4 regions of the Chryseobacterium piperi genome follow, and region 3 is predicted to be linked to each of the others. Evidence: riboswitches for the same ligand, from Rfam matches in the RefSeq annotation. Region 3 holds a riboswitch; each other region holds the start of a gene.
What was found. Region 3 has a riboswitch for cobalamin ahead of CJF12_RS00405 (acyl-CoA thioesterase). Riboswitches for the same ligand answer to the same signal wherever they lie in the genome.
Positions count from the first base shown of each region.

Region 1: linked by a shared signal. The riboswitch ahead of CJF12_RS12350 (TonB-dependent receptor plug domain-containing protein) and the one ahead of CJF12_RS00405 (acyl-CoA thioesterase) in region 3 are both predicted to bind cobalamin.
Region 2: linked by a shared signal. The riboswitch ahead of CJF12_RS19490 (TonB-dependent receptor plug domain-containing protein) and the one ahead of CJF12_RS00405 (acyl-CoA thioesterase) in region 3 are both predicted to bind cobalamin.
Region 4: linked by a shared signal. The riboswitch ahead of prpB (methylisocitrate lyase) and the one ahead of CJF12_RS00405 (acyl-CoA thioesterase) in region 3 are both predicted to bind cobalamin.

Region 1 covers NZ_CP023049.2:2,818,961-2,822,976, reverse strand. The annotation lists gene CJF12_RS12360 (MbnP family protein) at 1-521, shown strand, start outside; gene CJF12_RS12355 (cytochrome-c peroxidase) at 598-1,617, shown strand; cobalamin riboswitch at 1,748-1,933, shown strand; gene CJF12_RS12350 (TonB-dependent receptor plug domain-containing protein) at 2,048-4,016, shown strand, end outside.
Region 2 covers NZ_CP023049.2:4,438,297-4,442,312, forward strand. The annotation lists gene CJF12_RS19485 (YncE family protein) at 1-146, opposite strand, end outside; gene CJF12_RS19490 (TonB-dependent receptor plug domain-containing protein) at 158-2,005, opposite strand; cobalamin riboswitch at 2,038-2,214, opposite strand; gene CJF12_RS19495 (cytidine deaminase) at 2,540-3,022, opposite strand; gene namA (NADPH dehydrogenase NamA) at 3,125-4,016, shown strand, end outside.
Region 3 covers NZ_CP023049.2:84,263-88,278, forward strand. The annotation lists gene CJF12_RS00400 (DUF4932 domain-containing protein) at 1-937, opposite strand, end outside; gene CJF12_RS00405 (acyl-CoA thioesterase) at 1,173-1,556, opposite strand; cobalamin riboswitch at 1,673-1,854, opposite strand; gene CJF12_RS00410 (hypothetical protein) at 1,910-2,707, opposite strand; gene CJF12_RS00415 (endonuclease MutS2) at 2,919-4,016, opposite strand, start outside.
Region 4 covers NZ_CP023049.2:1,929,673-1,933,688, forward strand. The annotation lists gene prpC (bifunctional 2-methylcitrate synthase/citrate synthase) at 1-641, opposite strand, end outside; gene prpB (methylisocitrate lyase) at 628-1,536, opposite strand; cobalamin riboswitch at 1,948-2,142, opposite strand; gene CJF12_RS08390 (aminotransferase-like domain-containing protein) at 2,382-3,824, opposite strand; gene CJF12_RS08395 (hypothetical protein) at 3,938-4,016, shown strand, end outside.

The DNA of each region.
Region 1 (4,016 bases), 1.8 Mb from region 3:
ATATACCTGTTGGGGGGTATAAGGCCATCAAATTTGGTTTAGGAATTAAGAAAGAGCTTAACACCTTAGACCAAGTGAGGTTTCCAGGATTCTATGCAAAGGCCGGCGCCAATGATACACAAATGATGTGGGAGTGGGGAGCTGGCTATCGCTTTACAAAACTCGAAGGCTTCTTTGATACTGATAACAAGCAGATGTCTATTCATACAGGAAGCACCATAAAAGGTACTGAAGGTAATTATACACAAGGCGTCGATGCATATAGAGATATTACACTTAGCCTTTCTACCAATGCAATCGTAGGAGATAAAGCTCCTAAAATTATCATTAAAGCAGATTTTGATAAACTGCTGAGCGGGAAGACGAATACGATTACACTGAAAACAGGAACCGGGATGGATGGAAATGCTACTCCTAATATTCATACGGCCGCTCAGATGGTCAAATTTGTGGATAATCTGGGCGGAAATGGAGCAAGCGATATTACCGGAATATTTTCGATCAGTAAAGTAGAAAACTAAATATATCTCCACATCAGCTGAAACTTAGGACTAAAGAAAAAGCTTTTTCAGGTTGGTATAAATAAATTCATTTAAAATGAAAAGAATATTAAGTATTTTATCGGTTGTCATACTGTTGATATCATGCAATAATGACTATTATGAACCGATTGCTTATGATAACCCCAACATCTCTTTGAATATTCCATCAGGTTTTCCCGAACTAAATAATTCGGTGAACTCAAACAGGCCTACAAAATATGGTGTTGAGTTGGGAGAGAAGCTATTCAACGAAAAAAGACTCAGTGCAGATAATACGGTTTCATGCTCCAGTTGCCATATTCAGGCTAATGCTTTTGCTGATACCAATGCACAAGCAATAGGTATTTTGGGGAGAAAAGGAATCCGGAATACACCTCCTATCCAAAACATGTTGTTTATGAAGTTTTATAACTGGGATGGGAATATACTCCAGCTTGAAAAACAACCATTGGTTCCTATTATCACGCATGAAGAAATGGGGTCATCTATTCTGGAAGTTATTGGTAAAATTAAAGGCGATTCCACATATAAAGATTTATTCAGAAAAGCATTTGGAGATGAAGTGATGACCCCCGAAAGGATATATAAAAGTATTGCTCAATATGAGTATACGCTTATTTCTGCCGATAGTAAATATGATCAGGTAAAACGGAATGAAGGGATTTCTTTCACAGAAAATGAAGCACAAGGATATCAGACTTTTCAGCAAAAATGTTCCAGCTGTCATAGTACTGCTTTATTTACAGATCAGAGCTTTAGAAATATTGGATTCCCATTGAATCCTGATACTAATGAAGCTGGGCGCGGCAGGGTTACAGGTCTTCCGGTAGATTATATGAGTTTCCGTGTTCCTTCTCTAAGAAATGTAGAATATACTGCTCCTTACGGAAGCTTCGGACAGTTCGCGACATTGAGAGCTGTTCTTGACTATTTGGATAATGGAGTTTTAGATGCCAATAACCTTGATCCGATCCTTAAGAGCAATGGAAACAGAATTCCCCTGACGGAGCAGGAAAAGGTTAATCTTATCTTATTTATGAAGACATTGAGTGACCGTAAGTTTGTAGGAAAGTAAATCCAATTTACCCATTGTAGAATTTAAAGGGTATATCAGCAAGCATCCTGTTACATTGTAACGGGATGTTTTGTTTTATCAGGTTGATTATCATTTTGTTAGATGGAGTATTGTTTCTTACGGGAATTTTCTATCTTTGCCGCAATCTGGTGAGCTGTAAAAGGCTCTTAAAAGGGAATCCGGTGTAAATCCGGAACAGACCCGCTGCTGTAAGCTCCAAACCAAAGTTTTTGAAGAATACATCCACTGTTTTTTTAATGGGAAGGATTTCAAAAATGGAGTAAGTCAGAAGACCTGCCGGAAATATTAAAGTTTGACGCTTTCGTGGAATAAAGCTTAGGACAACAACGATTTTGTACAGTATATTGCTGTGCTATACCGTTGCTGCTTTCTTATATCCATTAGCGTTACAATTATTCTCAGGGAGCTAATGGAATCAAAATATACTAATACAACCAGAAACATAATAATCACAATTCTTGTGCTGGTTACTCAATTGTATTTTTCTCAATCAAAAGATAGTATAAAGGAAAAAGCTATTCTTCCGGTTCATATTTATAAAAAAGATTTTAAAGAAATTCTGCCTGCACAAACGCTTTCCGGAGAGCAGTTGGAACGGCTTAACAGCCAGTCTGTTGCTGATGCACTGCGGTATTTTTCAGGAGTGCAGATCAAAGATTACGGAGGAATTGGTGGATTGAAAACAGTGAATATCCGAAGTATGGGAAGCCAGCATGTAGGCGTTTTTTATGATGGAATCCAGTTGGGAAATGCTCAAAATGGAGTCATTGACCTGGGAAAGTTTTCATTGGATGATATTGAGGAGATTTCATTGTATAACGGTCAGAAAAGTGAAATTTTCCAGCCTGCTAAGGACTTTGGGTCTTCGGGTTCTATTTACCTGCAGCCCAAAACTCCGGTCTTTTATGGAAAAAAGAAAACCAATCTTGTTCTCAGGATAAAAAACAGTTCTATAGATCTCTTTAATCCGTCTTTTCGCCTGGAGCAAAAAATTTCGAATAAAGTCTCTGCCAGTTTCAGTTCCGAATTTATACAAAGTGATGGGAGATATAAATATACGTATCAGAAAAAACATCCTGATGGTTCCATTGCCAACGATACTGTGGCCACAAGATATGATTCTTATATTACGGCAAAGCGTTTTGAAACCAGTTTGCAGGGTTTGTTGAATAACGGAAGCTGGAATATCCGGGGATATGGATATATTTCTGATCGTGGAATTCCTTCAGCTATCGTCAATAATGGTTTTGGACCAAAAGGGCAGAAGCTGTTGGATAAGAATTATTTTGTGCAGACCAGTTTTAGAAAGAGAATATTTCCAAAGCTGGAAACACAGATTAAAGCCAAATTTGCCTATGACTATACCAGGTATCTGGACACGGTAAATGTAGCAGAAACAGCTTTAAAGACAGATAATAAGTACATCCAGAGGGAAGTTTACCTGTCATCATCAAATATGTATTCCATTACATCCAATTGGGATGTGAGCGCGAATGTTGATTTTCAATATAATAACCTGGATTCGAATTTAAAACTGTTTTCTTTTCCTACGCGCTATACTTCGTTGGTTGCCTTTGCAACAACATACCAATGGAAACGGTTTAAATTTTTAGGAAGTGTATTAGGAACCTTTATTCAGGAGAAAGTAGAGCGTAATTCGAAATCCCCGGATAAAAGAGAATGGACTCCTTCAGCATTTTTAAGCTACCAGCCATTGGCTTCCAAAGATTTTATGATAAGGGCTTTTTATAAAAGGATCTTCAGGATGCCAACCTTTAATGATTTGTATTATACAATGATTGGAAATGTTTTTCTTAAACCGGAATTTACCAACCAATATGATTTGGGTTTTACTTATCAGAAATCTTTTAACCAACCTGTTTTAAAAAATATTTATGTAAAAGTAGACGGTTACTATAACAAGGTTGAAAATAAGATTATCGCCGTACCCACTACCAATCTTTTCAGATGGATGATGACGAACCTGGGGGATGTACAGATTATAGGTGCTGATGTCAACGTACAGGCACAACTGCAGCTAGGGCAGGTGCAATTAAAGCCTTTGGTAAGTTATACATACCAGAGTGCGCGGGATTTTACAGAAAAGGGGGAATCTTATTACGGGGATCAGATCCCTTATGTACCATGGCATTCAGGAACCTTTACGATGATGGCGGATTATAAGGATTGGAGTTTTAATTATAGTTTCATGTATACCGGGAAACGATATGATGCTCAACAAAACAATATTGAATACAATGCTGTTAGGCCCTGGTATACTCATGATCTATCCGTTCAGAGAACATTTTATTGGCGATCACATCAGCTGAAAGCAAGCCTGGAAGTCAATAATACTCTGAATCAACACTATGATGTGG
Region 2 (4,016 bases), 150 kb from region 3:
GGTTTTCCATAATTCCCTTCATTGGTAATTAGAAACCCATTTTCATATGTAATTTCGGGAAGAGTGAAACTACTGTCGGTACTACACGAAATATTGAATAATAATACGGTGGCAAATAAAAGCTGTAAAAGTCTAGTTATTTTCATGTTATTTTTTATTAAAAATTTATAGTGGCAGAAATACTGTAGTTGCGTTTAGGCATCGGATAAAACGATACAGTCTCGTAAACAGTATTGGTTAAATTATTGACTTTAAATCCTAAAGTGTATTTTTTGAGAAGTGTTGCTGAAACTCCTGTATTTAAAACAAAATACGGATCCAATGCATCTTCTCTTTTTTCATCTGTTGTGGTATATGTAATTCCGTTAAACATTCCCTGAACGTAGAATTTTAAGAAGGTATATTGATAATCAAAATTTCCAAAAACTTTATGAAGAGGGACATACATCATTTGCTTTTTGGTTTCTTTATTGATAGATTTAGCAAAGGTGTATCCAATATTAAATCTCAAATGATGGTCATTAAATTTTTTATCGAAAGTAATTTGTGATTCCACACCATACGATTCAACTTTGTTGATATTAACCGGAGACCAATATCCATATGCCGTAGGAAGCCAGACAATATTATCGGTTATACTCATGTAATAAGGGCTTACTGTTAGTTTAAAAGCGTTCAGTTTGAATTCATGGTCCATATCCATCTGATAAGATTTTTCCGGCCTTAGATTAAGGTTTCCTCCAGGATTCCAATATAAGTCATTGAAAGTAGGAAATCTGAAATTTTTGGATGCGTTCAATCCTATGCTATACCAGGATAAAGGATTCCATTTCCCTGATAATGAATAAAGAACAGGTGAGCTGATATCTTCAACGAAATCTTTTTTTACTCCTGCCTCAAAACGTAAATTTTTTGTGGGGAAATAGCGAAGAAGTCCTGCTAAAGAGCCTACATTTCTGCTTACATTTCCAATGCTCTCTGTATTTTCTGCTGAGGTTCTGGGCTGATATCCTTCTCCTTTATTTACCTGAAATTCTGTAATAACATTCAGATTAAGTTTAGGGAGAATGAAATAATTAAAATCATTTTTGAATATATAGTTTTTTCCTGTCGATCCACTTGTTTTTGGAGTATTATAAATTCCAAAATATTGAAAATTTTCTTCAGTATAAGCTGCTTTTAAACTATTGGATAGCTTCCCTTTATTAATGTCCCAGGAAATTAAACTTCTGATACTTTGTGTTTCATACTTTGTTTTATTCCCATTCTCTGTAAAAATAGGATAGTTTTGTGACGAATCAAAAAACTGACTTTGCCATGAAATTGTCTGATGTTGAGCTATTTTATAAGAAGCGCCAAGATTAAAAGTAGTGTTATAATATCTGCCGTTTCTGTTCAGGTAGTTCTTTTCTTCAACCTCATAATCATTTTGACTATTGATATGGTTTCCTGAAACTTTGAAGCTGAACTTATCATTACTGTATGCCGCTTGTGCAAAATTAATAAAGGTACTAAAAGAGGCTACTTCAGAATATAGAGAGGCCTTAAGGCCTTTATTAAAACTTAAATCATTATTTAAATGGATGCTTCCGCCAATCGCACCACTTCCATAGATAACACTTCCACCACCGGCTTTTACTTCCATCTGGTCATATCCGAATAAAGGCATATTATTAATATCACCCTGTCCTAAAAAATTAGAATTGATATTAATTCCGTTCCAGACAAAAGCGGTCTGCTGTGCACTCGTCCCCCTAAATGAGGGAGAAGAGACCATTCCACGCCCATTTTCTTTAATATAAACGGAAGACTGAAAGCGTAATACTTCAGATAAGTTGGAAGAGTTCTTTTGAATATCACTTGGAGTAAGTGTATTGACCTTATGAAACAGTTTTACCCGATTCATTTGGTTGTCAAAAATATAAACGGTATCAATTGCTTTCTCTTGTCCTAAACAAAGAAGATAAGCAGATGACGATAAAAGTAGTATTAAAGTTTTTTTCATACTATTTTACTTTTCCTCCGAAAGCAATATATTTTTGAGTTATCATTTTGGCAGGTCTCCTGACTTTCACTTTTCTATACCTTCCCGTTTTCACAGTGGTTTGTTATAGAAATAATTATTGCGATTTACAGTTGCGGGGACAGTTTGGGATTTTCACCCAATTCCCTATTATTTTCAATAGCTTGAAAACCAAAGTTTTGCAAAGATAAGTTTTTAAAAAGAACCAGCAATTTATTGTTAAAATTAAACAAGATAATCTCATGCGAAATAATGAAGACATTGGTATACAGGATTATTTTGAAAGCATCCAAGACTTCCACATATAGAGAATAAGTGTCTACGTAACCTGCCAGAATATATGACAAAACCCGTATGGATGGTTTTATTAAACAGAGTAGATGAACGTCCTTTTAATAAAGGAAGAACAGTTTCTAATTTTAATTTAAGAGATTTCTCACTTTGTTCGAAATGACAAAAACCTGTTGAACTCCTCATTTACAAATTGGCGATTTTGCGGTTTTACCTTTTTACAGATTATAAAAAGGTACCGTCAAAATAAAAAGGCATTAAATCCTTAATTGAATGTACTTTCACTACCTCTCCATTCATACTTGAAAAATAAAGATCGATATTTTCATGTTGTTTTGTTTCGTATTCCATCAAGCTTTGTCTGCATGCTCCACAAGGTGGAATAGGAGGTGTTTTTTCAGAACGTTCTTTGGGACCACCTACAATAAAGATTTTTTTAATTTTTTGATCCGGAAAGTTGGCGGCTACCCAAAATATGGTTGTTCTTTCAGCACAAAGTCCTGATGGGAAAGCTGCATTTTCCTGATTATTTCCGGAGAATATTTCTCCGTTTTCAAGTAAAATAGAACAGCCAACCAAAAACTGAGAATAGGGGGCATAGGCATTTTCACGAGCCTGTTTTGCTTTTTCGAACAGTTTTTTTTCTATATCGTTCAGTTCGCTACTATTTTTAAAATATTCATAGCCGATCTGTATGTCTTTTTTCATATATTGAAGCCTAAAAAGGGGGGATAAAATTACTTCTTTTTCACCACGTGAGCAAGTAGATTCTATTTCTTCGTTTGATATTAAAATATAAAACAAATCAAGATGTTATATACTCCGATACAATTCAGAAATGTAGAGCTTAAAAACAGATGGGTAATGTCCCCTATGTGTATGTATTCCTGTGAAAACGGACTGGCGAATGATTTTCATTTTGTACACTATGGAAGCAGGTCACAAGGCGGTACAGGTTTAATTATGGTTGAAGCAACAGGTGTGGAGCCACGTGGCAGAATCACGAATAAGTGTATGGGAATCTGGAATGATGAACAAGCAGAAAAACTGGAAAAGATAGTAAAGTTTGTTCATTCCAATTCGGAAAGTAAAATTGGAATTCAATTGGCCCATGCCGGAAGAAAAGGGTCTACCTGGAATAATATTCAGATTCCGGTGGAAGAGGGGTGGGAGACCATTGCTCCGAGCCCTATACCTTATCATCCTACGGAAAGGATTCCACAGGTATTGACGATTGAGGATATTAAAGCACAGATTCAGAATTTTAAGAAGGCAGCTAAAAGGGCTGTAAAGGCAGGTTTTGATATCATTGAAATCCATGGTGCACACGGGTATTTAGTCCATCAGTTTTTGTCACCTCTATCAAACATACGGACAGATGAGTATGGGGGAAGCTTTGAAAATAGAATTAGGTTTTTACTCGAGATTGTAGATGCGGTGAATGAAGAGCTCAATGAAAATGTAGCTTTGTTTGTGAGAATATCAGGAACCGAATATGCTGAGAATGGCTGGAATATTGAAGACAGTGTAGCACTGGCAAAAATACTTAAAGATCATGCAGTGGATTTGGTTGATGTTTCCAGTGGCGGAAATATCCACGGTGCAAAAATTCCTGTGTTTGATGGTTATCAGGTTCCGTTCTCCTCACAGGTAAAGAAGGAAGCTGTAGTAAAAACCGGAGCTGTAGGTCTGATTACTCAAG
Region 3 (4,016 bases):
GGGCTATAAATCCACGTGTGATATTTGTTTTATAATAGATAGTAGAGATACTATCTACTTTTTGTTCCGGAAAATTTTCTCGGATAAATAAATCATATACTGCCCAGGTCATATATTCATTAAAAGAATTAATATCGGAATATCCTGAATTTTTATCCCAGTTATTAAGACTGAAATTTTCCTTTATTTTATTGGAGTATTGATCAGAAATTGGATTTACATAACCATGGTCTATCTCCGAGAAAATAGTATGATTATCAATAATCCTCTGCGCAATATTACCTTTTAAATTTCCAAGTATCAGATCTTGGCCTATATTGGGGAAATCAACCGTTAATAAGCTGTTGATATCTCTATGGCAGTTTTGTCCACCGACCAGAGGAGAAATAGCAATAGCATAGGTTCTGCTGTTGTCGTTGGTAGGTCTTCCCGCAATCTTGTCTAGAAAAGCATAAGATTCGTTGATAAAGTAATAGTCTTTGTAATTGTTGATTAAAGAATTATAAAAACTCTGATGGTCTTTATAAAAAGTCCGATAATTAGATTTTTTTACAAAGTCATTGATTAGCTCAAGATTTTCATCTACTTCTTTAGGGCCAAATGAATTGAAAGGGTAATCTCTTTTCAGTAGTCCTTTTTCATCAAATGAAAAAGCATAAAAATCGGTTCGGAAACCCAGGAACTTTTTCCAGTCTTTTCTGGAATAATTTACTTTTTTTAATAAAGGATGGCCTTTTACAGGAGAAAAATAAGTGATGATTTCATCATAATAGGGAGGTATCTTTTGAACATCATAAGGGTCTGTTTTTCCATATTCGGTTAATGCTAGAATAATATTTCCTAATTCATAACCTTCAGGAAGCTCAATTTTTATGTTCTTTTGTGACCATATAGAAATTGAAAAGAAGAATGAAACAATAAAAATTATTTTTTTCATAGAATATAAATCTGTTGATCGTTTTATTTATTTTAAGGTTAGCAGAAGGAAGTATGAAGAGAATAATTATGCTCTAATTTTTTATATTTCCTTATCTGCTAAAATAAAAAGTAAAATAACTCTAGCAGTATTTAAATAATTATGATAAAACGAGCAATTTTGCTTTAAGAATAGAGAAGCTTATTTTCGAATAAAAAGACATCCGGCGGCCAAAGGCCGCCGGATGCTTCTCTAATTATAGTATTTGTATGGGCTTTTTGAATTCATCAATTGCGACAAAAGTAAAATCACCTACAATGGCTCTTTCCCTTTCATAAGAATACATTTGTTCCGTATAAATTTCTACATTGACTTTCATACTTGTTTTGCCGACATGCGAAACAGTTCCTATCAATTCAACGATAGTTCCTGCAGGAATAGGCTTTTTGAAATCGATTTTGTCACTGCTTACCGTTACTACTCTTTTTCTTGCAAAGCGGGTTGCGGTAATGAATGCCACTTCATCCATCAATTGCATCGCTGTACCTCCAAAGAGGGTATCATAATGATTGGTTGTATTGGGGAAAACCGCTTTAAATATTTTGGTTTCGGATGCCTGAATTCTTTCTTCTGTTGTCATATTTCATTATTAAATTAAAGCGAAATGAAATAGATTGAAACAAACAGAATAATAACAGGAATGGTGAAATCCCTGAAACAATCCATCAGATCAATAAACTTCAAGCCGCGAAAGTTTCTTGTTTAAAGAAATAGGCAGGTCTCCTGACTTGTAACATCTTTATTTCCTTCCCATACACATAGCACAGTGGATTCCTTATAAAGACTTTTAGCTACTTACAGTTGCGCGACAGTTCGTGATTTTCACACGATTCCCTTTTAATCTGTGGTTAAACAGAACCAACTTCTGTGATGAATAAGCATTAAAACTTTTTCAGTGGCAAAAATAAGGATAAAACAGAGAATTATGGTAGATTATTCCGGATTTTTATAAATAATCTGATTGGCAACCCGTCCTTCTTTGATTGTCCAAAGAGTTGTGTATCTGTTTTCGCCGGAACCGTTGATCATGTAAAGAAAAATATTATCGTTGTCAATGGCTGCAACATTGATGTTATTGAAATCCATGGTTGGCTGAAACATGTTTTTAATGGCTTCTCTTACAAAGACAGAGCCTCTTCCCGGCTGTTGTACTCTAATAGATTTAATTTCCGTCATCCCTTCAGGAATTTCATTGCTGATTCCCCAGGGTTTTATTTTGTCTATGGTTAGGAGTTTTCCCTCAGCATCTTTTTCCTGCTTACGATAGCTAGCATTGGAAGGGTAAACATCAATAATTACTTTACTTCTTTGCGCTGTCGGAATTTTAGGATTATTGTTATCCGTGAAAATCATGGATCGCCCGTTCTTAGATTTAGAAGGAGTGTATTGAGGGAGCTGGTCGATAAAAGCTACCCGGTCTTTATTCACCATGCCTTCTTTTTCAAGGGTTTCGTATCGCACAAAAGGTTTTTCCGTTTCTTCTTTGTCCGGATATTTGATCCACAGCCATTCGGTTTCGCCCGGGGCTGGTTTTACATAAAGAAAAACATCGCCTTTACGCATGCGGATCTTACCTACAATTTTTCTGTAATTATCCTTGGCAACACGAACGTTTGCATATCGATCTTCAGCTTTTACCACTCCAAAAGGAATTTTTTGTTGCCCTTGTATAAAAGCCAGAGAAAACAAACTAAAGGCTGATAAATAAAACGCTTTGCTTACGGAACTCATGATGAAAAATTTTAGATTCCTCAAATATATAAATTAAATGCTTTTGAGAAGACAAGTATATAAGCCAAAATCCTTGTTCGTTTAACGATAAAAATTAAAAAAGAGGATATTAATTAATATCCTCTTTTTTATAAATTTTAATTCCGTCTTCTTTCTTATAAAGATTTAGGAATTTTAATCAATCTATATTTTTCCAATACAAAGCGGTAGTTTAGATCCTTTCCAACTCATCTGCGTTGATTGTTGTCTTGAAAGTTCCATAGTTGACAATCACTTTATTTTTAGAGATTTTTTCTATGGTTCCGACACTTGTGCTTCCGGGAATACGAACACGTTGTCCTATTTTCATCCATACTGCACGGTCGATTTTACGCTTTTCCTCTATCTTTTCATTCGTTTCAGCTATCTTTTCAATAACATCTTCTTTCTTCAGCTGTTGCGTGATCTTTCTTTTGACCACCTGTAAGCGCTTGGTTTCATCTTTGTCAGCTCCTAATTTTCTGAATTTTTCCTGCTCTAATAATTTGACGAAATCTTTAACCACATCTTTTCGGGATTTACCTTTGGTATAGCTGTCGATAAAAGTTTCGATCTTATTCCCAAACTGTAGCTTACGGTGTTCTTCTTCATACAGCTTTTGGAAATTGAAAAGTTTTTGCTGGAGCTGCTCATTTAATTTCTGGAAATTGTCACGTTTATCTTCAACGGATTCCTTTCTTTCTGCCAGATCTGTTTTTAGTTTTTCAACTTCAAATTTTTCCTGTTGGAGCTTTACAATTGTTTTGTCAAGATTGACGATATCATGTTCTACTTTTTTCTTTGCAGAATGAATGATGAACCTTGGAATTTTATTCTTTTCTGCAACCTCAAATGTAAAGGAGCTTCCGGCTTGTCCTACTTCCAGTTTATACATTGGCTCAAGAGTTTCCTCATTAAACAACATAGCTGCATTTTCGGCATTAGGAAGCTGTTCTATTACCAGTTTGATATTGGTATAATGGGTTGTAATAATTGCAAAACTCTTTTTATCATAAAAGAATTCCAGAAAACTTTCGGCTAAAGCTCCTCCTAATTCCGGATCAGAACCTGTTCCAAATTCATCGATCAGTAAAAGCGTATTGGCATCCGATTCACGAATGATTCCGCTCATCTTTTTCAATCTGGAAGAATAGGTGGAAAGGTGGTTTTCTATGGACTGATTGTCACCAATATCCGTCATGATTTTTTCAAAGAAAAACATTTCGGATTTGGGATGTACGGGAACCAGTATACCACTCTGAATCATAAGCTGAAGCAGTCCTACAGTCTT
Region 4 (4,016 bases), 1.8 Mb from region 3:
ATATCAGATCCGGTTCCGGCAATTACCCTGCTCGTAAAAGTAGAAGCATTAAATTCATGTTCAGCATAGAGATTCAATGAGATCTGCATTGCTCTCACCCAGGAATCAGATGGTTTTTTACCATGTAATAAATGTAAAAAGTGTCCGCCAATGGTATCGTCATCTGTTTCAACCTCAATCTCTTTTCCATTATGGGTATAATGATACCAATATAAAAGTGCTGAGCTGAATGAGGCTAATAACTTATCTGCGATATCCCTTGCTCCGGCCACATTATGATCATCTTTCTCAGGCTGGATCGTACCTATGGCAGAAACAGTTGAACGCATAACATCCATTGGATGTGCAGCCGCAGGAATATTTTTTAAAATACTTTTTACGGAATGAGGCAGGCCTCTTAACGATTTGAGTTTGGTTTTATAAGTATTGAGCTGTGATTGTGTCGGAAGATGGCCATAGATCAACAGATAAGCTACTTCTTCAAACTCTGCTTTTTCAGCCAGATCCAGAATATTATATCCACGGTAATGCAGGTCATTCCCGCTTTTACCAACACTGCAAAGTGCAGTATTTCCTGCTGCTACGCCTGAAAGTGCTACGCTCTTTTTAGGTTTAAATGTAGGTTCATTATTCATTGACATTTTTGTTCTTTTTAAAAAGGTTATCTAGTTTTTGTTCATAATCATGGTAATTGATACTCTCATAAAGCTCATCACGGGTCTGCATGGTATCCAATACATTAGCCTGTGTCCCGTCTTTACGAATATGTTGATATACATTCTGAGCAGCTTTGTTAGCAGCACGAAAAGCAGAAAGCGGATATAGAACCAAACCCACTCCTGCTTTTTTCAGCTCTTCAACAGTATACATTTTGATCATCCCGAATTCAGTAATATTTGCTAAAACAGGAATCCCGGTCGCATCTACAAATTTTTGATAATAGTTTAAATCGGGAACAGCCTCCGCAAATATGAAATCTGCTCCGGCTTCCTTATAAGCAACTGCACGTTCAAGTGTTCGTTCCAATCCTTCGTTGGCAAATGCATCTGTCCTTGCTCCAATCACAAAATCGTCATCAGTTCTGGCGTCAACAGCCGCTTTTAGCCGGTCAACCATCTCCTCTTTACTTACTACTTCTTTACCAGGTCTGTGTCCACAACGTTTTGCTCCTACCTGATCTTCAATATGTAAGGCACCCGCACCCGCCTTAATCAGAGATTTCACTGTTCTGGATACATTAAATGCCGAAGGACCAAAACCTGTATCTACATCTACCATCAACGGCAGCTCACATACATTGGTTATCCTTTGAATATCGATTAATACATCTTCGAGGGTTGTAATTCCCAAGTCGGGAACACCTAAAGAACCTGCAGCAACTCCGCCTCCTGAAAGATAAATAGCATTGAAACCTGCCTGCTGAGCCAATAATGCATGATTAGCATTGATAGCTCCAACAATCTGAAGAGGATTTTCTTTTTGCATAGCCTCCCGGAACCGTAATCCGGCTGACTTTAAATTGGCATTTTTACTCATCTTAATATCATTGTTCGTTTAATGTTTTTAACTCACATACTATCAACAATTTAAAAAATAGTTTTTTTTTAAATTGTTTAAACTAATCCAACGACCTATAAACCTTGATGAATGGTTGATGATAAATACCTCACTTTGACAATTAATCAGTAATAGTCAGATAATGTGACCGTATGATCACCAACCCTTTTAATGTCTATAAATCATTATAAAAAGCAGTTGATAACTTCACAATACTTTGTAAGAGAGAAAATTATGGAAAGGAGCAATACGGCAGAACTATAGATATACCTGTATTTTTGCAATACATGCGGTAAACACTATCTCTGCATCATGATCATACAACCATATCAATACTGGTGCATCATCAAAACGTATCATACCTGACTATAAGCTTCAGATCGCGAAAGCATCGTCAATTCGAAATAGGCAGGTCTCCTGACTTGTAACGATTTTTATCGTCCTTCCCATTCGCAAAAACGAACAGTGGACCTTGATAGATAAAAACCTTTTTGAGTGTTACTTACAGTTGCGCGACAGTTCGTGATTTACACACGATTCCCTTTTAATACCCAGCTAAGTGTAACCAATTTCGGTTGATAAAGAAGTCTAACTAAACTCCTTGGTCGTAAATATAAGTATTTTATCCAAACACGTATATAATAATCCCCTAACCTATGTTAGGCAAATATAATCCCCTAAAAATGTGCTTGTTAAAAATCATTCAAATGGATAGATCATCAAAAAACAGAGAATATTAATCCTAAAAAAATTCCCTACAAGGAGCAAGCTCCCTCTGCTTTTATTATTTTTTATAGAAAGCTAAGTATCCATCACGGTCGAAATTATTCCGGTAAAAGCTTCCTGGCTTTTTCACCGGCCTTTTGTAGAGACAGGACGTTTTTGGTATTAATGCGATCTGCAAATATGATTCTAAAATAGTGACTGAATTGATTCCCGAAGCCAAATATTTCACCCGGAGTAAATAAAATCCGGTGAGTTTCGCAATAATGATAAAAAGCATAGATATCCAATCTCTCCGGTAATCTTCCCCAAATACTATATCCTCCTGCCGGCTTATAAAAATGAGATCCATCCGGGAAATAATTGCTCAAAGCCTCTCCTATTGCTGTAGCCTGTTCCTGCAATTGTTTACGAAAGACTCGCAAATGTTTCTCATAGCTGTTTTCTTCCAGCAATTTAATCAATAACTCCTGATATATTGGAGCTACGGATCTGCCCAATGAAAATCTCAGCTTTTCTGCTTCCACATAATATTTACCCGGGTGTAGCCAACCCAGACGTATTCCAGGCGCCAATGTTTTGGAAAACGAAGAAAAAGTCATCACCAAACCTGATTCATCAAAATTCCGGATGCAGGAAGGCCTTTCTTCACCAAAATAAAGATCTCCGTAAATATCATTTTCAATAATCGGTATTTCGTACATCAAAGCAACAGATAAAAGCTCTTTTTTAATTTCATCTGTCATGAGAATACCGGTCGGATTATGAAAATTAGGCGTTACCACCAATGCTTTAATGTCATTTTCATTACATATTTTACGAAAATACGCTGTATCAAAACCGATCTCTTCATGTATAGGAATTTCTATCGTTTTAAGCTGGAGGTTGGCTATTACCTCCAATATAGAAAAAACACATGGACTTTCAACAGCAATAGTATCTCCGGGGCGGGTAACTGATGCCAAAGCAATATAAAGCGCCTGAAGAGCTCCGTCAGTGATAATCAATTCTTCGGAATTCAAAGCACAGCCATATTGCCTAGCACGGGATGCTATTAGTTCTCTTAGTTTTAATGAACCGTTTACCGGATAATAACGAAGAAGTGAAGCAGCCTTCTCCCGGATCACTTCCTGCATCTTTTTTAAGATAAGCTTTTGCGGAATCAGCAAATCAGTTGGAGTTGCCGCGTTAAAAGAACCATATTCGTTAGGTCTATTTCTTACCGATGTTAATTTTACATTTTTGCTGAATGTAGTCTCCTCTTTAATCTGTTGTTTCTGAGGTGATGACTGGGCAGTAGTAGCCTTCTTTAAGTCTGAAGCTACAAAATAGCCTGAACGTGGAATATTTTTGACCCAACCTTTGATCACAAGATATTCGTAACCACTCTGAACAGAGCTCATACTCAGACGGTACTCTTTTTTAATTTCCCTGATGGAAGGCAGACGGCTTCCCGGGAGTAGTGTTCCATTTTTTATCTTGTGTTCAATAACAGAAGTAAAAACTTCATATCTGTACGTCTGCATATGGGTTCGTCTTTTCATAACAAATGTACAGAATCTGCTTCTATCTAAAAAGAACTGTATCGATTGTATTTTACCAAACTGTATCGATACTTTGTATTAAGAATCCATAGCTTTGAATAAAAAAGAAGTCAATGGAAATCATATCAAAGTTCACCGTAGGATCAGATCAGGGAATTGACCAGCTTTTTGCTGTGATGAGACCTTATATCA